DNA from 4 places in the Trichocoleus sp. DQ-A3 genome. Region 2 is predicted to be linked to each of the others. Evidence: predicted binding sites of a transcription regulator. Region 2 holds the regulator's gene; each other region holds the start of a gene.

Region 1 (2,206 bases), on a different contig from region 2:
TTTGGAATTACAGCCCCAGGTTCGGTCAATGGTGGATGCAATTGGGAGTCCTTGTAATTATGCGATCGCTTTCGGCATTGCCGCCGCCCATTGGCAAATCGACGCTGCATCTACCCTCTTGGGCTACTTACACAGCTGGGCAACCAATTTGATCGCAGCCGGGGTCAAATTGATTCCCCTCGGACAAACGGCTGGGCAACAGCTACTCCTAGAACTACAACCCATCTTGATTCAGGCTGCCAAGGAAATTTTAGGGTTAGAAGATGACGCCCTGAGTAGTTGCGGCTGGGGATTAGCATTGGCGAGTATAGCTCACGAAACGCAGTACACGCGCTTATTTCGGAGTTAAACAAAGACAAACCGCTTGTGAAAGCTGTCAATAGCGAATGATTAATTGCCTTGCTACGATGAGCAATTAGCCATTCGCTTTCAGAAAATTTTATGAATGCTTTTCGGGTTGGAGTAGCTGGCCCAGTGGGTTCGGGAAAAACTGCCTTGGTTGAAGCCTTATGTAAGGCGATGCGGCAAAAATATCAAATTGCTGTAGTCACGAATGATATTTATACCCAGGAAGATGCCCAGTTTCTCGTGCGGAGTCACGCCTTGGAAAGCGATCGCATCCTTGGCGTCGAAACTGGCGGCTGTCCCCATACCGCCATCCGCGAAGACGCTTCCATGAACATCGCCGCCATTGAACAGATGGAACAGCGATTTCCCGATTTAGACTTAGTGTTTTTAGAAAGTGGCGGCGATAACTTAGCGGCTACCTTCAGCCCAGAACTGGTAGACTTGACAATTTACGTCATTGATGTCGCAGCCGGTGACAAAATTCCGCGCAAAGGTGGTCCCGGAATTACTAAATCCGATCTTTTAGCAATCAACAAAATTGATCTTGCTCCTCAAGTGGGAGCAGATTTAGGGGTCATGGAACGCGATGCGCGGAGGATGCGGGGAGAAAAACCCTTTATCTTTACGAATTTGAAGACTCAGCAAGGATTAACGGCTGTGGTGGACTTTATCCGCCTAAATCTGGGCGAAATTTCAGAAACCGCAAGCTGACCTTTCCGAAAGCTGTTCCAAAAATTCGATTCTTTGTATCATTGATAACAATTTCTTGCCAGAACATCGCTCTAATATCACTGCTTAACTGTATATGTTCTCTATCATTGGGCTGATTCAGCCAGGAGTACGGTAACGGTATGGCAAGGCGATTAGGGCGACGTAAATTTCTTCTATACGGTTCTGCTACTCTGGGAACCAGTATTCTTCTCAAAGCTTGTAGCAGCACTCCCACTTCCACCTCTGAGACTGCCAGCCCAACGGCTGCGTCTCCCTCTCCCAGCGCGACATCCGTTGCGGCTGCCGGTGCAGGAAACACCATCAAAGTTGGGATTCTGCACTCTCGCAGCGGCACGATGGCGATTAGCGAAAACAGCGTTGTAGATGCCGAACTGTTGGCAATTGAGGAGATTAATAAAGCCGGTGGCGTCCTCGGCAAGCAAATTCAAGCAATTGAAGAAGATGGTCAATCCGACTGGCCTACTTTTGCAGAGAAGGCCAGAAAGCTAATCGATCAGGATAAAGTTGTCACCGTTTTCGGCTGTTGGACTTCCGCCAGCCGCAAAGCAGTGCTGCCAGTATTTGAAGAAAAAGGTCATATGCTCTGGTATCCCGTGCAATACGAGGGTCAAGAGTGTTCCAAAAATATTTTCTATACGGGTGCTGCCCCCAACCAACAAATCGAGCCAGCAGTCGATTGGCTCTTGCAGAATAAGGGTAAAAAATTCTTCCTAGTTGGCTCAGATTACGTTTTTCCGCGTACCGCGAATACGATTATTAAAGAGCAGTTAAAGGCAAAAGGCGGCGAAACCGTCGGGGAAGATTATTTACCCCTAGGCAATACAGAAGTTACGCCCATCATCACTAAAATTAAAGCAGCTCTGCCTGATGGCGGCGTCATTTTTAATACCCTAAATGGGGATAGTAATGTGGCTTTCTTCAAGCAGATGCAAGGTGCAGGGTTGGGACCAGATAAATATCCCGTAATGTCTGTCAGTATTGCCGAAGAAGAAGTCAAAGCAATTGGCACAGAATATCTCAAAGGCCAATATGCCGCATGGAATTACTTCCAAACGGTAGATACCCCGGCGAATAAAAAATTTGTCGAAGCTTTTAAGGCAAAATACGGCCCAGATCGGGTAACAAA
Region 2 (2,206 bases):
TCCTCAACGTGATGGATCATATCCAGAATGCCACCTACCGCCGACGATGCCAAAGTGCGGATAGGACCTGCCGAAATTGCATTCACGCGAATATTCTGTGGACCTAATTCAGATGCCAGGTAACGGACACTCATTTCCAATCCAGACTTGGCAATTCCCATTACGTTGTAGTTGGGGATCACCTTAACGCCGCCTAGATAAGTCAGCGTGACAATACTGCCGCCTTCTGTCATCAGTGGTTTTGCTGACCCGGCAAGTTGCACCAGAGAATAGGTACTAATTTCTAGAGCTTGGGTGAAGCCAGCGCGGGTAGTGTTGCTAAAATCACCTGATAAATCTTCCTTGTTCGCAAAGGCAAGACAATGGATCAGGATGTCTAGCTTACCCCACTTATCGCGGATGGCGTCAAATGTAGACTGAATTTGGGTCTCATTCTGGACATCGCAGGGTAAAAACAAGCTGGGGTTGAGGGGTTCTACCAACTCTGCCACTTTTTTTTCAAAGCGACCCCGGTCGTCTGGCAGGTAAGTCACTCCTAGATTCGCACCCGCTTGGTGCAGTTGCTGAGCAATCCCCCAGGCGATCGATCGATTGTTGGCAATGCCGGTGACAAGGGCGTTTTTTCCGGTTAAATCTAGCATAAATGTCGATTTTGAAGGCAATATTAGAGGATATCCGATTTAGGGGAGTATTCAAGATCGCGATCGCCCGGAGCAAGGCTGTCTAGTACGGGTAAGGAGCGTGCCTCCTTACTCACCATGCATCCCACCCGATAGCGCAGATACTGTCAAGATATCAACATTTTCCGTCATAATCTTACTTGCCTTGAGCAGGGAGAGAACTAAAGAAGGTAGCCGGGGAAACTACTTTAAAATTTTGTATCAAATAGCACAAAAACCGCTTGGAAGTCAGTTTATCTGTGTCTAATGTCAGAAAACTCTCATAGTTGTTTTGCTATGGTTAAAGTTCCTCCGACAGAAAGTTGCAGAAGTCTGTAGGGCAGCATTTAGGAAAAAGGAAGTGGCAGTGACGCAAGATAGACCGCTAGCAGCTGTGTTCCGTCAACTGGGAGGTGGGGCGTTTCCACCCGTGGTGGAAACTTTTGAGCGGGGCAAGACGATCTTTTTCCCAGGAGACCCGGCTGAACGGGTATACTTTTTGCTCAAAGGTGCAGTAAAGCTGTCTCGCGTGTATGAAGCTGGGGAAGAAATTACCGTGGCGCTGCTGCGAGAAAACAGCGTTTTTGGAGTACTGTCCTTAATTACAGGGCATCGTTCGGATCGGTTTTATCACGCTGTAGCATTTACGCCAGTGGAGCTGCTTTCGGCACCGATCGATCAGGTAGAGCAATCGCTCAAGGATAATCCGGAGCTATCGATGTTGATGCTGCGAGGGCTTTCTTCGCGCATTTTGCAAACAGAAATGATGATTGAGACATTAGCTCACCGAGATATGGGATCGCGCTTGGTGAGTTTTCTGTTGATTCTGTGCCGTGATTTTGGCGTTCCTACCGCCAATGGAATTACGATCGATCTGAAGCTTTCTCATCAAGCGATCGCAGAAGCAATCGGCTCCACCAGGGTAACTGTCACCCGCTTACTGGGAGATTTGCGGGAGGAAAAAATGATTTCTATCCACAAGAAAAAAATTACGGTACACAACCCAGTTACACTGAGTCAGCAGTTTACTTGAAAACAGCTAGAGGCTCTCGTCAGGTTGTAGGTTAGGTTGTTGGTTAAAACGGCATGGTAGCGCGAGCAGGTTATCCAGTTTTAACATTTAGTCGGGAGTTGAGTTAAAAGGTGTCAGGTTTTAAGCGGATAGTTTTCAACCTTCCAACCTTTAACCTTTCCGATTTCACCTTCGATCTTTAATTCCTGTTAACCCTTTCTCTAGCCTGCGATGCGATAGGCTGTAACTGGAATGACTGTAGCAGACAATGACCGACAGTGCGCTCTTCCTGATTTTGTCTATTTTAGTGTTGGGAAGCGTCATCGCAACGGTAGGCGATCGCATTGGCACGCGCGTGGGAAAAGCACGCCTGTCGTTGTTCAATCTGCGTCCCCGCAAAACAGCTGTTTTAGTAACGATTCTGACAGGGCTAACGATTTCTGCCTCAACACTAACAATCATCTTCGCGACCAGCGAACAATTGCGGATTGGAGTTTTTAGACTCCAAGAAGTGCAGAAAAAACTCAAGACAGCA
Region 3 (2,206 bases), on a different contig from region 2:
TTGCATCGGGTTTGAGTTGCGCGAGCGCCGATTTTGCGATGATGAGTCTGCGATCGCAGATTGGCTTAATCGTTTGGGTAACACTAGGAAAACATTACCGGATAAGGCAAATTCTTGCAGGGGAATTGCAACAAGCATTCCCGATTGACATTCAGACTTAAATTCAAAGTTAGAAGCAAATCCTAAATAATCACCCTGCATCATATAGGTTCGCATCAAACTGAGAGTATCAACAGTTTCAACTTGAGCGAAATCCGAAAAATTTATCCCTAATTCAGTTAGCCGAGATTCAAACACTAAACGGCTAGGGGAGCCAGTATTTAGCATCACCCATCGCTCTTTTTGCAGTTCTTTTAAGCTCAACCAGCTTTGATTCGCTAAAGGATGGTTCGCCGCAACCACTAAAGAATAGTGAATGGGAGCAATTGGGGTTGCTGAAATTTCAGAAAATTCTGCAAAACTAATATCTGAAAATCCTATATCAATCTGACTGCTGGTAATAGCTCGATAGAGAAATTCAGCCGAATCAAATACGACACACTGAGTTTGAATCCCAGGATACTGCTGACGGTACTGGAAGAGAATTTCAGGTAGCCATCCATTAGCGATCGCGGCTGTGCAGCCGATTTTGAGATTGCCAAACTTGCCTTTTTTGATTTCTTCGACTTTGGCAAACAATTGATTTTCAACATCAATCAGTCTTGGCCCTTCCTCCAATAAAAACTGTCCCACCTCGGTTAGCTGAATCTTACGACCAAGACGATAAAACAGGTCAGTTCCTAGTTCAGTTTCCAGGGATTTTATTTTGGCGCTGACCGCAGGCTGAGTCAGATTTAGAGCATCAGCGGCTTCAGTAAAACTGAGATGCCTAGCTACCTCCAGAAATACTTTAACTTGATAAACCTCCACGTTCTCTAATCCCCCAAATTGAAATTTTCATTTTACAGCTTAATGAATGAATAAAGCTAATTTATAAGATCATAAAAAACGCGAATGAATAGATGGTATTTTTGGTTACAAAAAAGCTTGTAACTTTTAATTCTCTTCTCTAATATAAAAAAAGGTAAAAAAGCAGACTTAGTGAATTTATTCGTACAAAGTTATAAAAGTTTTTGCTAACTGAAGAGGAGTCAAGAGTGGATACTCAATGGATGAAGACCGATGTTCTTGTCATCGGTGGTGGTACTGCGGGAACGATGGCAGCCATCAAAGCAAAACAGGCAAATCCTGACGCAGAAGTGCTGATTTTAGAAAAAGCGAATATCCGTCGCAGTGGAGCGATCGCAATGGGTATGGATGGGGTCAATACAGCCGTCATTCCTGGTAATTCTACCCCAGAGCAATATGTTCGCGAAATTACGATTTCCAACGATGGCATTCTCAATCAAAAAGCGGTCTACCAAACTGGGAAATTAGGCTTTGAAGTCATTCAAGAACTGGAAAGCTGGGGCGTCAAGTTCCAAAAAGACATTCACGGTAATTACGACCTGAAGCAAGTGCATCGCGTAGGTAAATATGTGCTACCGATGCCAGAAGGAAAAGACCTCAAACAAATTTTGACCCGACAGGTAAAGCGCCACAAAGCCAAAGTCACAAATCGGGTAATGGCGACTCGCGTTCTAGTCAGGAATGGACGCGCCATTGGAGCGGTAGGCTTTGACGTGCGAAATGGCGATTTTGTCGTAATTCAGGCAAAAGCAGTCGTTCTGTGTACAGGAGCCTGCGGACGCTTAGGTTTACCCGCCTCCGGCTATCTCTACGGCACTTATGAAAACCCCACCAACGCGGGTGACGGCTATTCAATGGCGTATCACGCAGGCGCAGAACTCACCAATATTGAGTGTTTTCAAATTAACCCTCTGATGAAGGACTATAACGGTCCCGCCTGCGCCTATGTCGCCAGTCCGTTTGGAGCTTACACCGCCAATGCTGAAGGACACCGCTTTATCAGTTGCGACTACTGGAGTGGTCAGATGATGCTGGAAATCTGGAAGGAGTTGAATTCTGGTAAAGGCCCAGTTCAACTGAAGATGACCCACTTAGATGAAGACACGATTTCAGAAATTGAGTCGATTCTGTGGTCGAATGAACGACCCAGCCGAGGGCGATTCCACGAAGGGAGAGGGGAAAATTACCGCACGAATGGTGTGGAGATGAATATCTCAGAAATCGGTTTGTGTAGCGGTCACAGTGCTTCTGGAGTCTG
Region 4 (2,206 bases), 540 kb from region 2:
CTCGATCCACGATTTATTCGTGACGTTCGACCCCCCAATGGTTTGTTTACACCCCAGACCTTAGATTTATTGCAGCAGTGGAACTATCGACCTGTCATGTGGAGCGTGGTGCCGGAAGACTGGGTACAGCCTGGGGTTAGCGTCGTCGTACAGCGAGTTTTGCGGCAAGTCCAAAATGGTTCGGTCATTGTTTTGCATGATGGCTATTATGGAGGTCAAGATGTGGCTGAAACGACCGCCCAGTTAGTGCCTAAACTATTGCAGCAAGGATATCAATTTGTTACCATCGATGCGCTGTGGCAGCAAAGTCAGTTGACCTCTTTAACCTAAATACGAAATATATTGATGTTTTCTCTGTCACATTTTGGCTCTTGTTGATTAGAATGACGGAATAGAATTCAGCCATTTGTCGCAACCCATCGCCCATCAAGCGTCAGTAGGATAGAGTTGCATTTAAGCAAAATGCGAAATCAAGCAATATTTTCTCTAGTTTTGCCTAAACGTTCATTACTGCTTAGTGCTACTCTCCCCAAACCTTTGACGCTTAACTATAGGCTATTTATAGAAAGACAGCGCTCAACTGGCTGGAGGCATCACCAAATCAACCAGCGAGTGTTGCTGGTAAATCCTGTACAAGCTAGTTGAAGGAGATGAGATCGGAGTGGGTGTATCAATTCCAATCGGATTATCCATTGGGAAAAGCCGCCTTGACATTAACTTCATATTTGAAGGTTTAAATAAACCAAAAGCGTGCAAGTTTTGTGAGAAAGGCTACAATCGGAAAGGTTTTGAACACTACCAGCATTAACACCTATTTCAACGCGGTTATCGAACGCTGGCGTTGCACGCAAGCGCATTCTCTCTTTTCTCTCATTGAGCCAGTCAGCAAGCGTTGAAAGCTGGCAAGGTAAACGACTGGCTAACTTGTTTTGTAGATTAACTAACACCATCTTCTGGTCTTTAACTGAAGGAGCATGAGGAATTCGGCATGACCCAGGCCAACGACGTACTCGAAATCATCACTCCGCCTGAGAGCGAGTTGGATCTCTTAATTGATGAAGACGCGGATCAAGACGACTTTGTAGACGTAACGCCCGATGAAGACGAAGGTAAGCCTGGTAAGGTCAGTAGATCCCGTCGTCGGGTGCAAACGAAAAAGAAACACTACACTGAGGATTCGATTCGTCTCTATTTACAAGAAATTGGTCGGATTCGTCTCTTAAGAGCCGATGAAGAAATTGAACTCGCACGCAAGATAGCCGACTTACTAGAATTAGAGCGTTTGCGCGAGCAACTGATCGAAAATCTGGAGCGGGAACCGCAGGATATAGAGTGGGCTGAGGGAGTGCTGAAATCTGAGCGAGTCTGGGAACAACTCGCTACTCAGCTAGGGCGAGAACCGCAACAAGAAGAGTGGTCTAAAGAGGTGAAGAAGCGCCTACCAGCGTTCCGACATCGCCTCTATGTAGGTCGCCGTGCTAAAGACAAAATGGTGCAGTCAAACCTGCGTTTGGTGGTTTCGATTGCCAAAAAATATATGAATCGCGGCTTATCCTTCCAAGACTTGATTCAGGAAGGCAGTCTAGGCTTGATTCGAGCCGCTGAAAAATTTGACCACGAAAAAGGTTACAAATTCTCCACCTATGCAACGTGGTGGATTCGTCAGGCAATCACGAGAGCGATCGCGGATCAATCTCGCACCATTCGACTACCTGTTCACCTGTACGAAACCATTTCTCGGATCAAAAAAACTACCAAGCTTCTATCCCAAGAAATGGGTCGCAAACCCACTGAAGAAGAAATCGCTACTCGTATGGAAATGACCATCGAGAAACTGCGATTCATTGCTAAATCAGCTCAGTTACCCATTTCTCTAGAAACTCCCATCGGTAAAGAAGAAGACTCCCGTCTGGGTGACTTCATCGAAGCAGATGGTGAAACCCCCGAAGATCAAGTTTCTAAAAACCTCCTCCGGGAAGATCTAGAAAGCGTCCTCGACACCCTCAGCCCCCGCGAACGGGATGTGCTGCGTCTGCGCTACGGTTTGGATGATGGACGCATGAAAACTCTTGAAGAAATCGGTCAAATCTTCAACGTTACCCGCGAACGGATTCGTCAAATTGAAGCGAAAGCTCTCCGCAAGTTGCGGCATCCCAATCGCAACAGTATTCTCAAAGAATACATTCGCTAGACAATCCTTTTTAGC

The links. The regulator NtcA, encoded in region 2, controls nitrogen genes in cyanobacteria. The targets are predictions, from matches to a motif close to TTTGTANNNNNNNNTACAAA.
Region 1: urtA (urea ABC transporter substrate-binding protein) is a predicted target of NtcA. The motif match lies at 1,092-1,111, and genes of this name have one in related genera.
Region 3: NDI44_RS25270 (fumarate reductase/succinate dehydrogenase flavoprotein subunit) is a predicted target of NtcA. The motif match lies at 1,002-1,021, and genes of this name have one in related genera.
Region 4: rpoD (RNA polymerase sigma factor RpoD) is a predicted target of NtcA. The motif match lies at 759-778, and genes of this name have one in related genera.

The regions. Positions count from the first base shown of each region.
Region 1 is NZ_JAMPKC010000019.1:36,822-39,027, forward strand. It holds gene NDI44_RS21750 (urease accessory protein UreF) at 1-349, shown strand, start outside; gene ureG (urease accessory protein UreG) at 442-1,059, shown strand; gene urtA (urea ABC transporter substrate-binding protein) at 1,200-2,206, shown strand, end outside.
Region 2 is NZ_JAMPKC010000001.1:7,861-10,066, forward strand. It holds gene fabI (enoyl-ACP reductase FabI) at 1-641, opposite strand, end outside; gene ntcA (global nitrogen regulator NtcA) at 1,021-1,692, shown strand; gene NDI44_RS00060 (DUF3084 domain-containing protein) at 1,940-2,206, shown strand, end outside.
Region 3 is NZ_JAMPKC010000031.1:17,549-19,754, forward strand. It holds gene NDI44_RS25265 (LysR substrate-binding domain-containing protein) at 1-909, opposite strand, end outside; gene NDI44_RS25270 (fumarate reductase/succinate dehydrogenase flavoprotein subunit) at 1,137-2,206, shown strand, end outside.
Region 4 is NZ_JAMPKC010000001.1:547,719-549,924, forward strand. It holds gene NDI44_RS02255 (polysaccharide deacetylase family protein) at 1-330, shown strand, start outside; gene rpoD (RNA polymerase sigma factor RpoD) at 989-2,191, shown strand.